2 regions of the Citrobacter freundii complex sp. 2025EL-00176 genome follow, and region 2 is predicted to be linked to the other one. Evidence: predicted binding sites of a transcription regulator. Region 2 holds the regulator's gene; the other holds the start of a gene.
What was found. The regulator Fur, encoded in region 2, represses iron uptake genes when iron is present. The targets are predictions, from matches to a motif close to ATAATAATGAGAACNACTATCAA.
Positions count from the first base shown of each region.

Region 1: a site for Fur is predicted at 3,819-3,841, ahead of sufA (Fe-S cluster assembly scaffold SufA). Genes of this name have one in related genera too.

Region 1 covers NZ_JBRYHT010000001.1:677,832-685,504, reverse strand. Annotated here, with positions in the region: gene sufD (Fe-S cluster assembly protein SufD) at 1-1,177, opposite strand, end outside; gene sufC (Fe-S cluster assembly ATPase SufC) at 1,152-1,898, opposite strand; gene sufB (Fe-S cluster assembly protein SufB) at 1,915-3,402, opposite strand; gene sufA (Fe-S cluster assembly scaffold SufA) at 3,411-3,779, opposite strand; gene ACVXHP_RS03355 (LysR family transcriptional regulator) at 4,269-5,144, opposite strand; gene ACVXHP_RS03350 (Vmh family MBL fold metallo-hydrolase) at 5,267-6,118, shown strand; gene ACVXHP_RS03345 (YdiH family protein) at 6,186-6,374, opposite strand; gene menI (1,4-dihydroxy-2-naphthoyl-CoA hydrolase) at 6,452-6,862, opposite strand; gene ydiJ (D-2-hydroxyglutarate dehydrogenase YdiJ) at 6,859-7,673, opposite strand, start outside.
Region 2 covers NZ_JBRYHT010000001.1:17,196-24,868, forward strand. Annotated here, with positions in the region: gene tcuR (tricarballylate utilization LysR family transcriptional regulator TcuR) at 1-796, opposite strand, end outside; gene fur (ferric iron uptake transcriptional regulator) at 925-1,371, opposite strand; gene ACVXHP_RS00105 (ryhB-regulated fur leader peptide) at 1,364-1,450, opposite strand; gene fldA (flavodoxin FldA) at 1,661-2,191, opposite strand; gene ybfE (LexA regulated protein) at 2,347-2,634, opposite strand; gene ybfF (esterase) at 2,763-3,536, opposite strand; gene seqA (replication initiation negative regulator SeqA) at 3,730-4,272, shown strand; gene pgm (phosphoglucomutase (alpha-D-glucose-1,6-bisphosphate-dependent)) at 4,297-5,937, shown strand; gene kdpE (two-component system response regulator KdpE) at 6,031-6,708, opposite strand; gene kdpD (two-component system sensor histidine kinase KdpD) at 6,705-7,673, opposite strand, start outside.

The DNA of each region.
Region 1 (7,673 bases), 660 kb from region 2:
ACGCATAGAGAATCATCTGTTGAGCATCCTGCTGGCCGATCCCGCGCGAACGCAGGTAGAACATCTGTTCGTCATCGATCCGCCCTACCGTTGCTCCATGGCTACATTTCACGTCATCGGCGTAAATTTCCAGCTGTGGTTTGGTATCCACTTCCGCCAGTTTACCGAGCAGTAAATTGTTGTTGGTCATCTGACCGTCTGTTTTAATGGCGTGTTGAGCGACGTTGATCAAACCATTGAATACCGCCCGCCCCTTATCGCTGACAATCGTTTTATGCAGTTGGCGGCTGTTGCAATAACCTTTGTTGTGCGCAAGCCAGGTTCGGGTGTCACAGACTTCATTTTTCACCGGCATCGCCAGGCTGTTAAGGCGCAGCGTGGTATTTTCGCCGTTAAGCTGAGTACTGGTGTTATGGCGCAAAACAGCGTCGCCGAGTAAGAAGCTTTGGCTGACTGCCGAGGCATCGGCACTCAACTGAATATCATTATGGGCAAAGTGGTGGCTGAGCGAATTCTCAAACGCCAGTTTGATATGACGCAAATGCGCATTAGCCGCGACGTTCATTGTTAAGCGCGCACCGGTAAAATGGCGAAGCTCGCTGAGACTGACATAATGCTCAATAACGGTGGCTTCTGCGCCTTCCGCCAGCTCAAGATGGTGACGATAGTGCGCCGTATTCACCTCATCGCCCGTCAGTCCCTGGGTAATGTGTAGCAGCAGCAGCGGTTTCGCTGGTCGCTGGTTACGCTTGACCAAAATGTGCGTTACGCTGCGCGACAAGCTTTCGGTCAGGTGCAGGAATACTTCCGGCTGGATAGCCGCAGGCAGCATCTGACGCTCATCATCAACGGCAATATCAAAGCCGCTACCTTCCACGCTGTCGCTGAGAGTTGGACAAAATTGCCCGTCGACAAAGACCAGCCGTACCGCATCAATAGCCGGTGCCAACGCATCACACTGGGCTGGCGTTATCGCGGAGATAGTGCTGACAAACTGGCTGTGGGTTAATCCCTCCAGCGGCGTGTATTTCCAGTCCTCATGCTTACGGGTTGGCAGCCCCAGACGTAGCATCTGATGCAGATGCTGTTGCGCATAGTGCGAACGGGTCTCCCCTTGCGTCTCAAACAGATGATGCCACTGTTGCAGCACGTTACTGCTGTTCGCTAAGCCAGCCATATCCTTGCTCCTCCAGTTGTTTGACCAGCGTAAAATCACCGGACTTCACAATTCGCCCCTGGTAGAGAACGTGAACATAATCGGGTTTGATATAGTCCAGGATGCGCTGATAGTGAGTGACGATAATGAATGAACGTTTCCCGTCGCGCAGCGAGTTCACACCATCCGCGACGATTTTCAGCGCATCAATATCCAGCCCGGAGTCTGACTCATCAAGAATGCACAGCTGCGGCTCCAGCACAGCCATTTGCAGAATGTCATTACGCTTTTTCTCACCGCCGGAGAAACCGACGTTTACCGACCGCGTCAGCAAGTCCTCCGGCATTTTCAGCAGCGCGATTTTTTCTTCCATCAGATCCTGGAAGTCGAACCTGTCCAGCGACTCCTCACCACGGTAACTGCGCACCGCATTCAGAGCCGTTTGCAGGAAAAACTGATTACTGACGCCGGGAATTTCAACCGGATACTGAAATGCCATAAAGATCCCTTCACCGGCCCGCTCCTCTGGCGACAGTTCCAATAAATCCTTACCGTTAAATTCCACCGTCCCGCCGGTGACTGCGTAGTCTTCACGTCCGGCGAGCGTGGCAGACAGCGTACTTTTCCCGGAACCGTTCGGTCCCATGATGGCGTGGACTTCTCCGGGACGAATCTCAAGGCTCAGCCCACGCAGGATCGCCTTATCTTCGACACTGACCTGTAAATCTTTGATGCTTAACATGTGCTTTCCTTAAATTTTAACCGACGCTGTGTTCAAGGCTGATGGCGAGAAGTTTTTGCGCTTCTACGGCAAATTCCAGCGGCAGTTCAGAGAACACGTCTTTACAGAACCCGTTAACGATCATCGAAATGGCATCCTCTTCGCTAATCCCGCGTTGCAGACAGTAAAACAGCTGGTCTTCACCGATGCGTGACGTCGTGGCTTCATGCTCAAGCTGGGCGCTGTTGTTCCGACACTCGACATACGGGAAGGTATGCGCCCCGCAGTCCGCCCCGATCAACATGGAGTCGCACTGGGTATAGTTACGGGCGTTGGTGGCGGTCGGCATGATTTTTACCAGGCCGCGATAGCTGTTCTGACTCTGTCCGGCAGAGATCCCTTTCGAGATGATGGTCGATTTGGTGTTCTTGCCAATGTGGATCATTTTGGTGCCGGTATCGGCCTGTTGGTGTCCGCTGGTCAACGCGACGGAGTAGAATTCGCCGATGGAGTTATCGCCACGCAGAATGCAGCTTGGGTATTTCCAGGTAATGGCTGAGCCGGTTTCCGACTGCGTCCACGACATTTTGCTGTTTTCGCCTTCGCACAGCGCGCGCTTGGTGACGAAGTTCAAAATGCCGCCGGTATTCCCATCACCGGGGAACCAGTTTTGCACCGTCGAGTATTTCACTTCAGCATCTTTGTGGATGATGACTTCCACCACCGCCGCATGCAGCTGGTAGCTGTCACGTACCGGAGCTGAGCAACCTTCGATATAACTGACGTAGCTGCCCTCATCCGCAATCAAAATGGTACGTTCAAACTGCCCGGTCTTTTCCGCATTAATCCGGAAGTAGGTTGAGAGCTCCATGGGACAACGCACGCCTTTCGGCACATAGATAAACGTCCCATCTGACGCCACGGCGGCATTCAGCGCGGCAAAGAAATTGTCATTACCCGGAACGACGGTGCCCAGATACTGTTTCACCAGCTCAGGATGGTCATGGATCGCCTCCCCGAACGAACAGAAAATAATGCCCTGTTCCGCCAGTTTGTCGCGATAGGTCGTCGCCACCGACACCGAGTCGAAAATGGCATCAACCGCCACCTCTTTTCCTTCACGAACCGGCACCCCAAGTTGCGCAAAAGCGTCTTCTACCTCTTTGCTTAAAAAGGCATTCGCCCCCGTTTGCTGAACAGCTCCCGGTTCAGAAACACAGGTTTCATCACAATTGCCACAGGACGGCGCAGAGTAATAGCTGTAATCCTGATAATTCAGCTTGTCGTAGTGCGCTTTTAACCAGTGCGGCTCTTCCATGTTCAGCCACGCGTTAAAGGCATTCAGGCGAAACGCCAGCATCCAGTCGGGTTCATTACGTTTTGCCGAAATCGCGCGCACAACGTCTTCATTGATCCCTTTTGCCAGCTCATCGGTTTGCAGTTGGGTGAAGAAGCCCTCTTTATAATTGAGGTGCCCGCCAGCCCAGGTGTTAACATCATCAGTTGCTTCAGTATTACGAGACATAGTACCGCCTATACCCCAAAACTTTCGCCACAGCCGCATTCGTTCTGGGCTTTCGGGTTATGAAATTTAAATAACTGATTTAATCCTTCGCGAACGAAATCGACTTCCGTCCCGTCGATAAACGGCATCGCCTGTAACGGCACATAGAGTCTGGCGCCGTCCGTTTCAAACAGCAGATCGTCTTTTTCCGGCTCACGGACGGTGTCCAGCACGTAGCCGAATCCCGCGCATCCGGTTTGTTTCACACCTAAACGCACGCCTAACATGTCGGGTTGTTTTGCCACCAGTTCGCGGATGTGCGCCGCGGCCGCTGGCGTTAACGTCAAACCACGCCATGCGAAATCGTCCGGGTTAAATGTTCCTGAATGCAATTCCATAGGGTTACCTCGAGTCATTAGCTTTCAAGCTATAACACCATGTTAGTGATAATGATTATCACTTCAACCCCTCAACAGCAGGGGCATTCGGGTTAATCGCCCTTTTTGGCTACTTTTAATAAGCATAGACCCTGCAGCGCGGGTTATCAGAGATGGATTATTTTGTTCAATGCTTTGATTAATAATGGATTATGAAAATCCAATCGTTCAGGCAGGTCAAATATCAAAAGATGTATAGGTAATACCTATTTAAGGGATAGATGCGAGTAACGGCAGAGATGAAATCAGATCAAAAAGCGTGCAAATAACAAAAAACCCTTAAGTCTGCTTATTGGCAGGCTTAAGGGTTCCGGCCCCATCCGGCGCTTATCTCCGGCACTCGTAATGGCTTAGCTCTTGAAGGGGCATAAGAATAATCTCACTCCCGGATAAGTTTTGTTTAACACAAATTGCGGTTTGATTATTTTTTGAGCGCAGTCAATGACATAATTAGCGCGTAGTTTCACTAATTGCGTCTAACAACAGGCGTAACCCAGTTGGCTGGTGCTCACGAGAAAGATACAACCCGTATATTGGCAGACGTTTAGGCTGCAGCTCTGGCAGTAACCGAACTAACTTTCCCTGCGTCAACCCTTCCCGCGCTTCCGGCTCCGGTACCAGCGCAATACCCATACCCGCCAGCGCCAACTCACAGAGCAGCGAAGAGATCCCGGCGCTCAAATTCCCTTTGATTGCAACAGAAACTGTCTGCCCTTGTGCATCGAGAAAGTGCCAAGATTTTCCGGCAAAGCCGCTGTAATAGAGGCAGTTATGCTGCGTAAGATCGTCGAGAGTTTCAGGAGTGCCGTGTTGATGCAGATATTCGACAGACGCACATAGCACGGATTCACAGTTCCCCAACCGACGAGCGATGGTCCCAGGCTCGGGGTTGTCCGTAATGCGGATCGCCACATCGATGCGTTCCCCGACAAGACTGACCGGCTGATTATTGATCTCAACTTCAATACGCAGTTGCGGATACCGCGCCAGAAAAGTGGGCAGCACCGGAGCAAGAATATGCATAGCGGTATAATGTGCACAAGCAACACGTAGCGTACCGGAGGGGATTTGCGCGGCACTGGCGGCAGCAATATCCAGCGAAAGTTGCGCCAGAGAACGCGTTTTCACTAACGCTTCTTCTCCCGCTGGCGTGATCGTCAGGCGACGCGACGACCGGTGAATAAGCCTTGCCCCCGCCCACTTTTCCATTTCGTCGAGGTAACGACTAACCATCGGTCTGGAAAGCCCCAGCGCGCGCGCAGCGGCGCTTAAGCTACCCAAATCACAGATATGGTTGAAGACCGTTGCCGCCATTACTCTGTCCATTGCATCCCATCCGATCGTTTTAAGAAACTCAGCATACCCTGATACAGGAATTCTAACAGATGCAAATTTCCTTAGAATACGCGAACGATCAAAAGACAATTTCCTGCACAAGGTTACATATTATGAAAGTTAAAACTCTGGCCCTGCTGTTCCCCCTGTTCTCCTCTTCTGTCTTTGCCGCTCCGTTACAACTGGACGTCTACAACCCGCAGGATAAGGCTATTTTCCCGGTCTCCTCGACGCTGGTTTCGGGACCGAAAGAGGCGATTTTGTTTGACGCGCAGTTCAGCACCAAAGATGGCGAACAACTGGTGCAGATGATTCGTGCCAGCGGTAAGACGCTGAAAGCTATCGTAATCACCTCCGGCGACCCGGATTTCTATTTTGGCCTGCAACCCATCGTCAGCGCCTTCCCACAGGTGAAAGTGCTGGCAACACCGCATGTGGTAGAGCATATTCGCGCCACGAAAGAGGCCAAACTGCAGTTCTGGGGTCCGCAAATGCAGGACGGCGCGCCAACTTCACTCATCGTGCCGCAAGCCACCACACAAACGCGTTTCACGGTTGATGGCGAAACGCTGGAACTTCGCCATCCCAACGATTATGCGGCGTATGTCTGGATCCCGTCTAACCGCGCAATCATTGGCGGTACCGGCGTGGCTTCGGGTATTCATGTCTGGACGGCGGATACGCAGTCTGCTGAACAGCGTTCCGCGTGGCGCAATGTGTTAAGCGAGATGCAGAACTTACATCCCGCTCAGGTGGTGCCGGGGCATTACATTGGCGAACGCCCGACAGGCGATAAAGCGGTTCGCTTCACCCAGGATTATTTACAGTCGTTTGAGCAGGCGTTAAGCGCGAATAAGGGTTCAGCTTACGTGATTAAAACCATGACGGCGGCATGGCCAGGTCTGGCGGACGCAAGCTCTCTGGAGCTAAGTGCGAAGGTCAATACCGGTGAGATGAAATGGTAAACAAGATTTAAAGCAAAAAATAACCCCGAACACGTGTCGGGGTTTCATTACGATAAGCATACCGGAATCAATGAACGCCCAGGCGCCAGGCAAAATAGATCTCTTCTTTCAGTTCAGTTGAAGAGAGCGTCAATAAATCCGCAAACTCCAGCTCAAGTTGTTTCAATCTTTTCAGGTACTGAGCTGGTGAAAGATCGGTTTTATCACGACGTAAAAACTCTATTGCCAGTTGGGCCGGGTCTAATTGGGTAGACATATCATCCTCGCTTGTGTTCAAAACCTGCACAGTATAACACCATTCACTGCGCAGATAATGACCAAAAGCAATATGCATCACAAAATAGCGGTCGTCAGACGCGATGTGCAACACAATCGCCCTTGCTGATCGAAGATTTCGATTTGCCATACCTGATGGCGAGAGCCGGTATGGATCGCGCTACACACGCCTCTGACACGCCCTTCCCGCGCAGAGCGAACATGGTTGGCATTAACCTCAAGGCCCACCACTTTTTGCTCCCCCTGAGTGCACAGGTAACCAGCCACCGAACCGATGCTTTCCGCCAACACCACCGACGCACCGCCATGTAGCAAACCAAAAGGTTGTTTGGTGCGATGGTCCACCGGCATCGTGGCCTCCAGGGTATCGTCGCCAATATGTTCAAAGCGAATGTCGAGCAACCCCACCATATTTCCTTCCCCCATGGCATTAAGCGCCTCAAGGGTGACTTCACGTTTCCAGATCATCCTATAATCTCCAGCAGTGCCTGTAATGGATGGCGAACGCCCGTGCCTTCAACGCGCTTAACCTGGCTACGGCAGGAATATCCAGTAGCCAGACAACGATTTCGCGGCAGTCGCTGCATTGCCTGGTGCCATGATAGCTCATAGATCCCCAGCGAGTTCTGATGATTTTTCACTTCGTGCCCATAAGTACCAGCCATGCCGCAGCATCCCACGCTGACGTTCTCCAGCCTGGCGCCAAATCGGGCAAAAATTGCCGTCCACTGAGCTGGTGCGCCCGGCAGGGCCGTCACCTCAGTACAGTGTCCAAAGAAGTACCACGGTTCGCCGCCGATTGAAGCTGCCGGCTGTGACTCCACAACTGTTGATAGCCATTCGTTAGCCAGCAGCACATGGAAATCACCCCGCTGTTCCCCGAGCGCCAGCTTGTATTCATCGCGATAACAGAGCACCAGCGCCGGATCGACGCCCACCATCGGAATATTCAGCTTCGCCACCCGGTTGAGAAACTCGGATGTCTTTTTCGCTGTTTTGGCAAAACGGTTTAAAAAGCCTTTAATGTGCTGCGCTTTGCCGTTTGGCGAGAACGGTAACAGTACCGGCTGTAAGCCCAGTTTTTCTACCAGACGGATAAAATCAGCCACCACTTGCGCATCGTAATAGCTGGTGAACGGATCCTGTACCACCAGCACCGTGCGGGCTTTTTGCTCAGGGCTGAGTAATTCGAGCTGTTCCAGTGTCATATTGGCGGAACGGTGACCAACCAACTGACGCTGAAGCGACGGCGCAGACAGCAACGGTAAATCCACCATAC
Region 2 (7,673 bases):
TAGGGCGGCTAAGTATCGGATTATGGACGCCGATCACTCTTAGGGTTTCTTTATCGAGATGCGAGATTGCCGCGCCAGGCTGAAGAGTGGCGCCAATGCCACTGCGCACGGCGCGCATCAGTAACGCCAGACCATCAATTTCGGTAGCGATCTCAATGTTCAGTGTGTGTTCCTGGCTGATGGCATCCAGCCTGCCGCGCAGACCGTGGCCCGGGCTTGGCATGATCAATGGAATATTTGCCAGTTGGGCAGGAGCAATATTGTCATCGACAATATCAGCCAGTAGGGCATGGGTCCCAATCAAAAACAGTCGCTCTTCAAGAATCGGTCTGGCGCTCCAGCGCAGGATCTTTTCTTTTTGAAACACGACAGCCAGATCAATCTGGCGGGTATTAATCATTCGTTCCAGGTTGCCAGAGAGACTTTCCACGACATGCAGGCGAACATCAGCATAGCTTTCCCGCATGGCGTGAATAAAAGGCATGCCGAGAACGGAAGCGGTACTGGGGGCCATACCGACGCTGACGTGTCCGGAAAGTCGGGCCTCGCGGGCGGCGAGGATTGCATCGTCTGCATGCCGGAGCGCCAGCTGCGCCTGGGAGTAAAAAGCCAGTCCGGCGCTGGTGGGCGTCACACCGCGCGAGGTGCGTTGTAGCAGGCGAATAGCAAGTTCATTTTCCAGACGCGTCATTTGCTGACTGAGCGCCGAAACGCCGATATTGAGATCGAGCGCCGCGCTACCCATGCTGCCGGTTTCTACAATACGCACAAAATAGCGTAGCTGGCGAAGTTCCATTTCAACTCTCCGGAAGGGCAATTGATTTTTACATTAAAGCAACATTGATGCAGAAGGAAGAGGGGGCTGGTCAAATTCAGCGCATAAAAAAAGCCAACCGGAAGGTTGGCTTTTCAGAAAGCGTCACATTATTTGCCGTCGTGCGCATGCTCATCTTCGCGGCAATCGCCTTCGGCGCAGTGGCCGTAAAGATAGAGGCTATGGTTGGTTAAGCGAATACCATGTTTAGCCGCAATCTCACGCTGACGCGCTTCAATGGATTCATCGCTGAACTCGACCACTTTGCCGCAGTCGAGGCAAATGAGGTGATCGTGGTGATGCTGTTGAGTTAGTTCGAAGACGGATTTACCACCTTCAAAATTATGGCGGGTCACGATACCGGCATCATCAAACTGGTTCAGCACACGATACACGGTCGCCAGACCAATTTCTTCACCCATATCGATCAGGCGTTTGTATAAGTCTTCCGCACTGACGTGATGGTTATCCGGTTCCTGAAGAACTTCCAGAATTTTTAAACGAGGAAGCGTTACTTTCAGGCCAGCCTTCTTTAATGCGGTATTATTGTCAGTCATGCGGAATCTGTCCTGTAGCTAAACGATTCACTTCATTAACAGAAGTGACAGAAATTGCACTTGAGAAATTGCATATCATTATAGAACTGCCATGGTTAAATGAAAACTGCAAGTCTCTGGCATATATTGTTAATCAAAACGTGGTATCGCCGACAAACACACTGCGCAACACCCGATTGGCATCCAGCCATTGTACAGGGTCACACGGAAAAGTTACAAATTTGTAGCAATTATTTTGATTGGTTTTATCTATTGATGCGGCGTAGATGACGATCTACGCCGCGCGAAATCAGGCATTGATGATTTCGTCGAGGTGCAGTTCTTCAGAGATCTGCTTAACCCATTTTTCTACGCGTTCTGCGGTCAACTCCGGCTGGCGATCTTCATCGATAGCCAGACCGACAAAGTGGTCGTCGTCAGCCAGTCCTTTGGACGCTTCAAAGTGATAACCCGCCGTTGGCCAGTGACCGACGATGGTGGCGCCGCGTGGCTCAATGATGTCGCGAATGGTGCCTAACGCATCGCAGAAATATTCTGCGTAATCTTCCTGGTCGCCGCAGCCGAACAATGCAACCAGTTTGCCGTTAAAATCAATGTCTTCGAGGGTAGGGAAGAAATCGTCCCAGTCACACTGCGCTTCACCGTAGTACCAGGTTGGAATCCCGAGCAGCAGAATGTCATACCCTTCCAGGTCTTCTTTGCTGCTTTTTGCAATGTCATGAACATCGGCAACGTCTTTACCAAGCTGTTTTTGAATCATTTTTGCGATGTTTTCGGTATTACCGGTGTCGCTGCCGAAAAAGATGCCAGTGATTGCCATGAGTAAAATAACCTCTTGAAACTTATTGAAATGGTGGTGGCGCATTGCCCACGGATAAGGGCAATCATAGCAGAACAGTCAGGCATGCGGAAACAGCAAACACGCGGGACTGCACTCTGTGCTACACGATTTATGATTTAGAGCAGAAATTCAGACTATGCCTGACCGCGCAATGTGGTGAGTTGGGTCATCAGCATCTCTTCGATGAGTTCACTGCGACTCATGTTGCGCGCCTCGGCCAGCTCGTTTAACGCGTCAACGGCATCAGCGTTCAGTTTCAGTTCGACACGCTTAAGCCCGCGAACTTTGTCACGTTTAAGCTGATTACGTTTATTTATACGTAACTGTTCATCACGCGAGAGCGGATTAGTTTTGGGTCGTCCCGGGCGACGCTCCTGCGCGAACAGATCTAATGTCGTACGGTCCGTTTGTTCTTTGGCCATGATCTTGGTGACTTCGGGGAAACAATCAGCCAGGCGTCTGCCCGGATGGATAGCGCGCCATAATACATCAGCAGGGGAGGCACGCCAACGCCCACGCGCGTAATCGCGCACGGACGCTGAGTTTTTAATCAGTTAGCCTGCTCGTGCAGATAACGACGGATGGCCCGCAGCACTGCTTCAGGTTTTTCCGCATGTACCCAGTGCCCCGCGCCTGCAATAACGTGCGCCCGAGCCTGCGGGAATTGTGCCAGCAACTGCTCGCGATACGCTTCGGTGACATAAGGGGAGTTACCGCCTGGGATAAACAATGCCGGGTGCTCCCACGCCGGGACGGTTTCCCAACCAACGATATGGGGATATTGATCCCACAATACGGGAACGTTAAAGCGCCACTCGCCGTCAACAAAGGATTTCAGCAGAAACTGGATGACACCTTCCTCTTGCAGATGCTGGCGCATGACGCTTGCCGCCTGCTGGCGCGAGGACGCTTGTGCATCGGTTACGGCATTGATTGCCGCAAAAATTTCATCGTGACGGCGCACATGATAGTCAACCGGCGCAATATCAATAGCCACCAGCCGCTCGATACGATCGGGGGCCAACGCGGTTAACGCCATGACGGCTTTTCCCCCCATCGAGTGACCAATAAAGATCGCTTTATCGATCTGTTGATCGTCCAGCGTATCCACCAGGTCTTGCGCCATGGCCGCATAATTCATCTCAGGCGATCGGGGCGAGAGGCCATGATTTCGCATATCAACCTGGATGATATCGTGATCGACCACCAGATCGCGTGCCAGGATCCCCAGGTTATCCAGACTGCCAAACAGACCGTGAACCAGGACGATGGGAGAATTATTGTGCAGGTTTTGCGCAGATTGCGCTCGGATATTCAATTTCATGGCAAAGTTCTTTTTTTCACACTCACGGGTTAGGGTATCATGTTGACCATTCTGCCACATGGCTGCAACAACTACGGTTACTCCGAGTTTTATCAGCCACCAGGCTTGACGCTATCCGCTGTTGGGATTTGCCTTTACACTACGTGTGTTAACCCAACAACTTGTATTCAGCTAAACACTGCACTGGATTAAGATGAAAACGATTGAAGTTGATGATGAACTCTATAGCTATATTGCCAGCCACACCAAGCATATCGGCGAGAGCGCATCCGACATTTTACGGCGTATGTTGAAATTTTCCGCCGCATCACAGCCTGTCACTCCGGTAGTAAAAGAAGTCCGCGCTGTGCAACCTGTCGTGGAAGCCAAGCCGGTTAACCCCGTAAAAGATAAAGTGCGCGCGATGCGTGAACTGCTGTTGTCCGATGAATATGCGGAACAGAAGAAAGCAGTAAATCGCTTTATGCTGGTGCTGTCTACACTCTATTCTCTGGATCAAAACGCGTTCGCCGAAGCTACGGATTCGTTGCATGGCCGTACGCGCGTTTATTTTGCAGCCGATGAACAGACGCTGCTGAAAAATGGTAATCAAACCAAACCGAAACACGTGCCAGGCACGCCGTACTGGGTGATCACCAATACCAATACCGGCCGTAAATGCAGCATGGTGGAGCACATCATGCAGTCAATGCAATTCCCTGCGGAATTGATTGAAAAGGTTTGCGGAACAATTTAATCCTTGCATTAGAAGGACCAGGCAATGGCAATCCACAACCGTGCAGGTCAACCTGCGCAACAGAGTGATTTGATTAACGTCGCCCAACTGACGGCACAGTACTATGTACTGAAACCAACGGCAGGGAACGCTGAGCACGCCGTCAAGTTCGGTACGTCCGGGCATCGCGGCAGTGCAGGTCGTCATAGTTTTAACGAGCCGCATATTCTGGCTATCGCCCAGGCGATTGCTGAAGAACGTGCGAAAAACGGGATTACTGGCCCGTGCTATGTGGGTAAGGATACCCACGCGCTGTCTGAACCGGCTTTTATCTCTGTGCTGGAAGTGCTGGCGGCGAATGGCGTTGACGTCATCGTGCAGGAAAACAACGGCTTTACGCCAACTCCTGCCGTGTCGAATGCCATCCTGGTCCACAACAAAAAAGGCGGCCCGCTGGCTGACGGTATTGTGATCACACCGTCCCACAACCCGCCGGAAGATGGTGGCATTAAATACAACCCGCCAAACGGTGGTCCGGCAGATACCAACGTCACCAAAGTGGTGGAGGACAGAGCTAACGCGCTGCTGGCTGACGGTCTGCAAGGCGTGAAGCGTATGTCGCTGGATGCCGCGCTGGCATCGGGTCATGTGAAAGAGCAGGACCTGGTTCAGCCGTTTGTTGAAGGACTGGCGGATATCGTCGACATGGCGGCGATCCAGAAAGCGGGTCTGACGCTGGGTGTCGATCCGTTGGGTGGTTCCGGTATCGAATACTGGAAGCGTATTGCCAAACACTACAACCTGAACCTGACTATCGTTAACGACCACGTTGATCAGACTTTCCGCTTTATGCATCTCGATAAAGACGGCGCAATCCGTATGGACTGCTCCTCCGAGTGCGCGATGGCGGGTCTGCTGGCGCTGCGTGACAAGTTTGATCTGGCCTTTGCCAACGATCCGGATTACGACCGTCACGGTATTGTGACTCCGGCCGGGTTGATGAACCCGAACCACTACCTGGCGGTGGCGATCAACTACCTGTTCCAGCATCGTCCGCAGTGGGGCAAAGATGTTGCCGTCGGTAAGACGCTGGTTTCCTCGGCAATGATTGACCGCGTGGTGAACGATCTGGGCCGTAAGCTGGTGGAAGTGCCGGTCGGTTTTAAATGGTTTGTTGATGGTCTGTTCGACGGCAGCTTTGGCTTTGGTGGTGAAGAGAGTGCGGGCGCATCTTTCCTGCGTTTCGACGGTACACCGTGGTCGACCGACAAAGACGGCATCATCATGTGCCTGCTGGCGGCAGAAATTACCGCTGTGACCGGTAAGAACCCACAACAACACTACAACGAACTGGCTGCTCGCTTCGGCGCGCCGAGCTACAACCGTTTGCAGGCGAGCGCGACCTCCGCGCAGAAAGCGGCGCTGTCTAAGCTGTCTCCGGAAATGGTAAGCGCCAGTACGCTGGCGGGCGATCCGATCACCGCACGTCTGACCGCAGCACCTGGCAATGGTGCTTCCATCGGCGGTCTGAAAGTGATGACTGACAACGGCTGGTTTGCCGCGCGTCCGTCAGGCACGGAAGACGCTTACAAGATCTACTGCGAAAGCTTCCTCGGTGAAGAACACCGCAAACAGATCGAAAAAGAAGCCGTTGAGATCGTCAGCGAAGTGTTGAAAAACGCGTAAACACTGGCCGGATAAGACGCTAGCGTCACTATCCGGCATGAATAAAAAAGCCGGATAGCATGTCTGCTGATCCGGCTTTTTTTTGACGAAGGCTTACGGCATAAACCGATAGCCGATCCCGGTTTCGGTCAAAAAATGACGTGGACGAGCCGGGTCCAGCTCCAGTTTCTGGCGCAGGTGTCCCATATAAATTCGCAGATAATGGCTGTGCTCAACGGCGTTCGGCCCCCAGACCTGGTTCAACAGCTGGCGTTGCGTCAGTACCTTCCCGGCATTATTCAGCAGTACCGCTAACAGGCGAAATTCAATCGGCGTCAGATGGATTTCCTCGTCACCACGGTGTACGAGGCGGGCGGCGAGATCCACTTTTACGTTGGAAAAATGCACCACCGGTTCGGGAGACGCGCCGCTGGCGTGGCGCCGCAATGCCACGCGCAATCGCGCCTGTAGCTCGCCAATACCAAAGGGTTTACTGAGATAGTCATCGGCACCGGCATCCAGTGCGGCGATTTTATCGCTCTCTTCGCTGCGGGCTGAAAGCACGATTACTGGAATTGCACTCCATTGTCGCAGGTCACGAATAAAATCAATGCCGTCGCCGTCTGGCAGGCCGAGATCGAGAATGATGAGATCGGGTTTTCGCGTGGCGGCTTCCAGTAGACCACGTTGCAGCGTTTCCGCTTCATACACACGTAGGCCATCGGCTTCCAACGCGGTGCGCAGAAAGCGGCGAATGGCCTGTTCATCTTCAACAATCAGAACGTTTGTCACATATCCTCATGAAAATCTTCTAGTTCAGGGGGGATTTCCTGGGGCAGTGTAACACGGAAACAGGCTCCTCCTTGGGCACGATTATGGGCTGAAATGGTACCGCCGTGCACGTCCACAATCGCCTGACAAATTGCCAGTCCCAATCCCACGCCGGGTACCGATGATTCTTTGTTTCCTCTGGAAAATTTGTCAAAAACACGCTGTTCCATACCCGACGGAATACCCGGTCCATTATCCCAGACGTCCAGTTGCAGGTGCTCGCCATTGACGCTGGCATCAATGCCGATTTGCGCCTGCGGACCCGCGTATTTTACGGCGTTCTCCAACAGATTAATTAACACCCGTTCAAAAAGCGGGCCATCGACATGGATCAGCGTCAACGGTTCGGGTAACGACAGATTAATCGGGGCGGAGAGTCCCGGCTCCAGCATCTGCAAGGCGCTACCCACCACCTCTTCCAGCGTTAACCACTCCTTCTTAAGATTAAAGCCGCCAGACTGAATTCGCGCCATATCTAACAGATTATTGACCAGCCGGGTGGTATTCAGCACGTGCTGGCGAATCTCACTGGCCTGGCGCGCATGCGGCGAACCTTCACTGGCCAGATCCAGCGTTAAAATCTCAGCCTGACCGAACAGCACCGTCAACGGCGTGCGCAAATCGTGGGACAGGGCGGCAAGCAGCGCATTGCGAATACTTTCACGCTCACTGGCAAACCGGGCCTGCTCTTCGCTGGCGGTCAGCGTCAGACGTTCAAGCGCACTGGCGACCAACAGGGTAAAAGTTTCCAGCAGACGTTGCTGCTCGGGGATCATCAACTGACGCAGATTTCCCGGTTCCACTACCAGTAGCCCATGCGTTTTATCGGCGCTTTTTAGCGGTAAAATTTGGTACGGGACTCCCGGTAAGGTATCCGTGCCCGCGCCAGCCGGTTGCCCTTTGTCAAAACTCCATTGGGCAATGGC